2 regions of the Kocuria sp. WRN011 genome follow, and region 2 is predicted to be linked to the other one. Evidence: riboswitches for the same ligand, from Rfam matches in the RefSeq annotation. Region 2 holds a riboswitch; the other holds the start of a gene.
The links. Region 2 has a riboswitch for S-adenosylmethionine ahead of CKW39_RS00310 (O-acetylhomoserine aminocarboxypropyltransferase/cysteine synthase family protein). Riboswitches for the same ligand answer to the same signal wherever they lie in the genome.
Positions count from the first base shown of each region.

Region 1 (3,874 bases), on a different contig from region 2:
TTGGCCTCACGGGCCAGGGCGATGCCGCTGAAGCGTTCGGCGGCGGGGAACAGGCCCGCCAGGTAGGCGCCCTGCGAACCCGAGGTGCAGGCAATGACCACGCCGTAACCCACGGAAATGGCGGCGGTCGCAGCCATCGCGCTGCCCGAGGACAGCACCGAGAACAGCGGGAACGCACCCACCGCACCCAGCAGCGAGCCGAAGGCCAACACCTTATGGGCACCGAACCGGTCGGCGGCCAAGCCACCCAGCGGGGTCGCAAGCACGCCGCACACGGAACCGATGATCACCGCGGTCAACGCCGATCCCCGATCCATGCCCACGGCCGGTGAGGTCATGAAGGACAAGGAGAACACAGCCAGGATGTAGTTGAGCGCGTTGTGTCCGGTAATCGCGAAGAACCCCACGACCACCGCGCGCCAGTGCTCACGCACCAGGGCCACCACGGGCACCCTGCGGCGTTCCCCACGCTCTTTGGCGGCGTGGAGCGCGGCCAGGTATTCGGGGCTCTCCTCAAGCTTGACGCGGATGAAGATGGCCAGGGCGAACAGCACCGCCGAGGCCAGGAACGGCAAGCGCCACGCCCAATCCAACAGCACCTGATCACCCAGAGACGCCGCCCACAGAAACGCGCCGGTGGCCAGCACAATGCCGGCCGGGGGCGCGGCGAGCACGAGCGACGTCATCAGTCCACGACGCCGCGGCGGGGCGAACTCCGCAACCAGGGTCATGGCCCCGGCCAACTCGGCACCGGCCCCCATGCCCTGCAGCAGACGCAGCAGCACCAGGAACACCGGGGCGGCCACGCCGATCGCGGCGTAGGTGGGCAACAGGCCGATGCCCACCGTGGCCACGCCCATCAGAATCACGGTGAGCAACATGGCCGGGCGGCGACCGTAGCGGTCCCCCAGGTGACCGACCAGCACACCACCCAGCGGGCGCGCCACGAAGCCCACCGCGAAGGTCGCGAACGCGGCCAAGGAAGCACCAGAGTCCATTCCGGCGAAGAAAAGTGGGCCGATGATCAACCCGGCGGCCGTGCCGTACAAGGCGTAGTCGTACCACTCGATGAGGGTTCCGGCCACGGCAGCGAAAAGTGCGCGCCCGGCCCCGGGGCGCATGGTGGTGTTGTTCACGGTGAAAGCTATCCCGTCTGAAATCTCCCGATCGCGCTAGCGGGACGCGTAGCGACGGATGAACCGTACCTGATTCAAACGCTGGATCTCGGGATGATCCCCCACGCCGGCGTCGTAGAACTGATCGCCGGGGCGGCGCACGCCCACGGTGTCCCACCCGGCCTGGCGGGCGGCATCCAGGGCCTCCACCTGGTCGGAGAAGAACAAGAACTTCTCGCGCGGTTTGCCAAGGGCCTCGGCCACGTCGTGGGTGATGTTGCGGAACGAACTCACCTCGTGTTTGGAACCGGCCGACTCCAGGGAGAAGTGCCCCTTGATCAGGGGAATCAGGTTGCCCTCGGGCGAGTGGCTGAACCACGCGCGCTGGGCGGGCAGCGTGCCGTTGGAGAAGATGAACACCGGAATCGACTGCTCGGACCAGGTCCGCAACGCAGGAATCGCGTCGTCGAAGAACGGCGAGACGAACTCTCCCGCCGCGAAACCTTCCTGCCAGATCAATGCGTGCATCGTGCGCAGTGGAGCGGGCATCTCCCCCTCATCCATCCAGGCTTCCAGGACGCCCGTGAGGTCCTCTGCCGTGGCGGAACTGTCCAGTCCCGCCATCTCGATGATCTGCCGGCGAGCGCGGGCGACCTCGGGTTTGTGGGAGTACTCCTCGAAGTAGCTGGTGAAGCGTTTGCGGGAGTAAGGGTAGAGCTCGTCCCGGACGTACCACGTGGAGGAGAGGGTGCCTTCGATGTCGACCACGATGACCTCGGGTCGGTCGAGCACCAGTGCATTGGCGGCGGCGGGCTCAGGCATGGTCGGCTCCCTGTGTTCGTTCGACAACGGTGTCTGTCCCCGGCAACCCGGGGAATAGGCCCATTCTAGGCACCCGGGACGGGCGGAAACAGGAGGACGCACTCCTCGCGAGCCATCCCGAGAGGCATCCTCGGGGCGGTCACAAATCTTCATCATTTGTGGTGCTCAACGATCGTGTGGTTAGGTTCACGCGACAAGAATCACGAGTTCCGGTGCGAAGCCCTGGCTGGCCGGACGGCAACCCTCAGACGCTGTCGTGGGGTGCCCCAGGTGATGATTCGGCCCGTGATCAGTACCGGTACGGGCAAGGACGGCGTCCGGCTCACCAAACATTCTTCCGTGGCGCCCCGTCATGAGGAGTGTCATGGCCCCCGCCACCGCCCCGGTGCCCACGGTCACCGATTCATCATCAGCCCAGCGGACCCAACCCGCCACGGATCACGCGCTCGCGAGCGTGGGATCCGCAGTGCGTGACAAGAAGCGCGTGCTCGCCGCGTCCTTCGTGGGCACGACCATCGAATGGTACGACTTCTACCTCTACGGTGCCGCCGCAGCCCTGGTGTTCAGTCACTATTTCTTCCCGCAGGGTTCGGGCGTGGGCTCGATCATTGCCTCGTTCGCGACCTTCGCCATTGCGTTCTTCTTCCGGCCCCTGGGCGGCATCATTGCCGGGCACCTGGGTGACCGGATCGGCCGCAAGGCCCTGTTGGTCGCGTCCCTGTTGATCATGGGCGTGGCCACCACGGTGATCGGGCTGCTGCCGGGCTTCTCGCAGATCGGCTGGTTCGCCGTGGCCCTGCTCGTTGCCTGCCGCATTGCCCAAGGGTTGTCCGCCGGCATGGAGTGGGGAGGTTCCGCGGTGCTCTCCGTGGAACACGCACCCAAGGGGTTGCGCGGACTGTTCGGTTCCTTCACGCAGGTGGGTTCGGCGGCCGGCATGCTCTTGGCCACCGCGTTCTTCGCGATCATGCAGGGCGTCACCACCGCCGAGCAGTTCCAGGCGTGGGGCTGGCGCGTACCTTTCCTGTTCTCCGCCGTGCTCGTGATCATCGGCCTGATCATCCGCGCCGGCATCGAGGACGCCGAGGAGTTCCAAGAGGTCAAGCGCGAAAAGGTCGCCGCGTCGTCGCCGGTGCGTGAGGTGCTCACCCAGCACACCCGCGGCGTGATCGTCTGCATCGGTCAACGCATGATCCAGCCGGCCATCTTCTCCATCCTCACCGTCTACACGCTCACCTACGTGACGCAGCAGCGCGGCGCGAGTCAGTGGGTCATGATCTCCATCCTGATCGCCGCCGCCGTGGGCCTGGTGGGCGGCCCGTTCTGGGGCTGGCTCTCCGACCGCGTGGGACGCCGCCGCATCTCCATCATTGCCGCGGCCGCCATCGGCGTGTTCGTGTGGCCCTACTTCTACTACCTGGACCACGGGCCGCTGGCCTTGCTGCCGCTGGTGTACCTGATCGGCATGGCCGTGCTGCATGACAGCATCTACGGCCCTCAGGCCGCTCTGTTCGCCGAGCAGTTCCCCACCCACCTGCGCTACTCCGGGGTGTCCCTGGGTTACCAGGTGGGCACCATTCTCTCCGGCGGTCTGACCCCCATGATCGCCGCGTGGCTCGTGGCCACCGGCGGCTCCCCCTGGCTGCTGTGCGGTTACTTGAGCCTGCTGGCCGTGATCTCCGTGGTCACCGGCCGCATGGCCAAGGACACCGTGACCGACGCACCCGAGATCGCTCAGTACTGACTCGGCACCACCCGCACACGCGCCAGTACCAACCCGAAAGGATCCCTTTTGCCCCGCCCCTTGCTGCTCAATGCCTTCGAAATGCCCGTGCCCGTCCACCAGTCCCCCGGACTGTGGCGCCACCCCGAGGACCAGTCGCGCAACTACGCGCAACTGTCCCACTGGGAGCGGGAGGCCCAGATCATCGAGAACG
Region 1 is NZ_NSGI01000007.1:81,719-85,592, forward strand. Features, by position in the region: gene CKW39_RS11015 (MFS transporter) at 1-1,136, opposite strand, end outside; gene mtnC (acireductone synthase) at 1,173-1,937, opposite strand; SAM riboswitch class IV at 2,136-2,254, shown strand; gene CKW39_RS11025 (MFS transporter) at 2,302-3,681, shown strand; gene CKW39_RS11030 (NtaA/DmoA family FMN-dependent monooxygenase) at 3,730-3,874, shown strand, end outside.
Region 1: another riboswitch for S-adenosylmethionine. It lies ahead of CKW39_RS11025 (MFS transporter); the one in region 2 lies ahead of CKW39_RS00310 (O-acetylhomoserine aminocarboxypropyltransferase/cysteine synthase family protein).

Region 2 (3,874 bases):
GACACTGCCGACTCCACTCCCAAGCTCAGCGCGTGGGAGGTGATGTTCAAGGACGCCACCAATGCCGAGCTCAAACTCGCCATGGCCGCGTCCGGAACCATCTTGAGCCTGTTCACCGCGGGGCACATGGCCGGGAACATGCAGGTGTACCTGGGCCGGAAGCACTACAACGACTATGCGGAATTCCTCCGCACCGTCGGTGCTCCGGTGCTGCCGCGAAATTCCGTGCTGTGGGTGGTGCGTATCGGGTTGCTCGCGAGCGCCACGAGCCACATCATGGCCGGCGCCGAACTCACACTGCGGGCCATGCGCGCCGAGCGCCACACGGTCCAGAGCACGTTTCAGGACCTCAAGCTCCAGCTCACGGGCAAGCAGCGCAGGCGTCCTCGTGGCCGGCGTCGCTCGGTCCCCCAGATCATCGCCCGCTCCATGCGCTCCACGGGTGTGGTGCTCGGTCTGTTCACTGCGTACCACGTTGCGGATCTGACGGTCGGGGCGCGCCCGGCGGCGTCAGTGAAGCATCGCCACGGGGACGCCTACGGCAATCTGGTGGCAAGCCTGTCCCGCCCGAGCGTCGCGTTCTTCTACACCGCATCCATGGCTGCCTTGGCGGGCCACATGATTCACGGCGTGCGCACGGCCGCCATGGACGCAGGCTTCACGACCACCGAACAGCGCGCCCAATTGATCGAGGCCATGGCCAAGCTGGTGGGTGCCACTGTGGCTCTCGGAAACGTCACCATCCCCGTGGCCGTACAGGCCAAGGTGGTGCGCTGATGCTGCTGACAGTGCACGTGTGGCGGCAGGCTTCCGCCGAGGATCAGGGCACGTTCGTGGCCGTGAGCCCGGTCGAGGCTCGCGAAGACATGAGCATTCTGGACCTACTCGACGCGGTCAACGAAACCCTCACTCGCCAGGGCGATGACCCCGTCAGCTTTGACGATGGCTGCCGGGAAGGCATCTGCGGCAAGTGCGGCGTGACCGTGGACGGCGTGCCCCACGGCCCGGACAAGAACCAGGCATCATGCACGCAGTCACTGCGGGCCTACCGCGATGGGGACGAGATCTTCATCGAACCCATGCGCGCGGGCTCGTTCCCGGTCAAGAAAGATCTGTCCGTGGACAAGAAGGCTCTGCGGCGGGTGGCCAAGGAGGCCAAGTTCCCGGTGGCACTCAAGGCCCTGGGCAACGCCGGCTGCATCAGCTGTGGCGCATGCGTGGCGGCTTGCCCCAACGGTTCCGGCCAGTTGTACGTGGGCACGCTGCTCAAGGAACTCCCGCCGCTCGCCAAGACTCCGGAGGAACGGAACGAACGCTCGAGCAAGGTGCTCGACGCCGCCGAGCACGAGTTCGGCCCCTGCTCCCTTTTGGGCGATTGCATGGAGGTCTGCCCCGCCGGCCTCCCCCTCGAGAACCTCACGGAAGTCGCTCGAGAAAATCTCCGCCGGATGAACCCGGGGAAGTACGCCTAATTCACCGCGGATGCGCGGGAGGTCCCGCGCGGCGGCGTCGACGGCCGTCTCGCACCGTGGTCACCGGCGGGCCCCGGTTTGTGAACGTCGACACCCACGCGACACAATGGACTCACCATCCCGAGCGGCCGAGAGACCTGGATCGACGACGCCGCAGCAACCCGCAGCGATCGGCCTACTGCACGGTGCTACCGCCAGGACCGATGGAGTGCTGCGCGGCCCCGGGCAGTGTTCGGACGGGAGCTGTACGCGGCCGACAAGGAGGAGCCCTATGGCCGAGCACCAGTTCGGTTTCCGCACCCGTGCACTGCACGCAGGCGGCACCCCGGACGCCGAGCACGGCGCCCGTTCCGTCCCGATCTACCAGACCAGTTCGTTCGTCTTCAAAGACGCCGACGACGCCGCTAACCTCTTCGCGCTGCAGAAGTACGGCAACATCTACTCGCGCATCGGCAACCCCACCGTGGCTGCGCTGGAGGAACGGATTGCGTCCCTCGAGGGCGGTATCGGCGCGGTAGCAACGGCCTCCGGTATGGCTGCCGAGTTCATCACCTTTGCCGCGCTGTGCGGACAGGGCGATCACGTGGTGGCTTCCTCCCAGCTCTACGGCGGAACGGTCACGCAGTTGGACGTGACCCTGCGGCGCTTCGGTGTGGAGACCACCTTTGTTCCCGGCACCGATCCGGCCGACTACAAGGCGGCCATCACCGAGAACACCAAGGCCGTTTACACCGAGCTCGTGGCCAACCCGTCCGGTGAGATCGCCGATTTGGAAGGCTTGGCGGAGGTCGCCCACGAGGCAGGCCTGCCGCTGATCGTGGATGCCACACTCAACACCCCGTACCTGTGCCGTCCGTTCGAGCACGGCGCGGACATCGTGATCCACTCGATCACCAAATTCCTGGGCGGCCACGGCAACACCCTGGGCGGTGTGGTGGTCGAGTCCGGTCGTTTCAACTGGGGCAACGGCAAGTTCCCTGCAATGACCGAGCCGGTCCCCTCGTACAACAACGTGACGTGGTGGGGGAACTTCGGTGAGTACGGCTTCCTGACCAAGCTGCGTTCCGAGCAGCTGCGCGACATCGGTCCATCGCTGACCCCGCAGGCCGCGTGGAACCTGCTGCAGGGAGTGGAAACCCTCCCCCAGCGCATGGACGCCCACGTGGCGAACGCGCAAGAGGTCGTGCAGTGGCTGGCCACCGATCCGCGCATCGGCTACGTGAACTACGCGGGCCTCGAGGATCACCCGCACCACGAACGCGCAAAGAAGTACCTGCCGCAGGGCATTGGTTCCGTGTTCGCCTTCGGGGTGGCCGGCACCGATCAGCTCAGCGGACGCGAAGTGGGTGGCCGGTTCATCGAAAACCTGCAGCTGGCCTCGCACCTGGCCAACATCGGTGACGCCCGCACCCTGGTGCTGCACCCGGCGTCCACCACTCACCAGCAGCTCACCTCCGAGCAGCTGGAATCCGGCGGCGTGAAGGAAGACCTGATCCGCATTTCCGTGGGTCTCGAGGACCCCGCCGACATCCTGTGGGACCTGGACCAGGCACTGACCGCCGCGACCGGGATCAACCGCGAGGGCGACGTCGTCGAAACCGTGACGCCCGCAGCGGCCACCGCCGAACCCACGTCCGAAAAAGCTGCCGAAGGAGTCCACGCATGAGCACCGAACGCACCTGGGTGGGCCCCAGCGCCCCCGAGCGACTGAACATCCTGCGCAACACCGAGTCGATCGCGATCGTGGGCATGTCCAATAAGCCCGCGCGGGCCAGCTACTTCGTGGCCACGTATCTGCTGTCTTCGTCCCCGTACCGCGTGTACTTCGTGAACCCCGTGTTGGACGAGGTGCTGGGCCAGAAGGTCTACCCCTCGCTCGCGGACCTGCCCGAGGTCCCGGACATGGTGGACGCGTTCCGCAAGGACTCCGATCTGCCCGGTGTGGCCCAGGAGGCCGTGGACCTCGGCGCCAAGACCGTGTGGATGCAGCTGGGCTCGTGGAGCGAGGAAGCCGCGGCGATCGCCGAGAACGCCGGGCTCAACGCCGTGATGGATCGCTGCGTGAAGATCGAACACGCCCGCTTCCACGGCGGCCTGCACCTGGCCGGCTTCAACACCGGGGTGATTTCCGCCAAGCGTCAGGTGGTTGCCTGACGGTCCTTGAGCGACCAACCATTTGATCCCGCTTTACTGCAGAGTAGCCATGGTTACTTGGCAGTAAGGCGGGATCAGATGGTTCTGGACCGCGTTGCTCAACCCAGCCGCAGCACCACCGCCGCGCGTTCCCAGCCCTGGGACTCGCGAGCTGGCACCTCGTCCTCGGGGACCACGGTGTACATGCGCTCGGCGTCGGCCAGGAAGGCCTCGTTGGCCATGGACGAGACCAACGGGTCCAGCACCTC
Region 2 is NZ_NSGI01000001.1:64,788-68,661, reverse strand. Features, by position in the region: gene CKW39_RS00320 (succinate dehydrogenase cytochrome b subunit) at 1-777, shown strand, start outside; gene CKW39_RS00315 (succinate dehydrogenase/fumarate reductase iron-sulfur subunit) at 777-1,472, shown strand; SAM riboswitch class I at 1,585-1,682, shown strand; gene CKW39_RS00310 (O-acetylhomoserine aminocarboxypropyltransferase/cysteine synthase family protein) at 1,744-3,138, shown strand; gene CKW39_RS00305 (CoA-binding protein) at 3,135-3,626, shown strand; gene CKW39_RS00300 (hypothetical protein) at 3,725-3,874, opposite strand, start outside.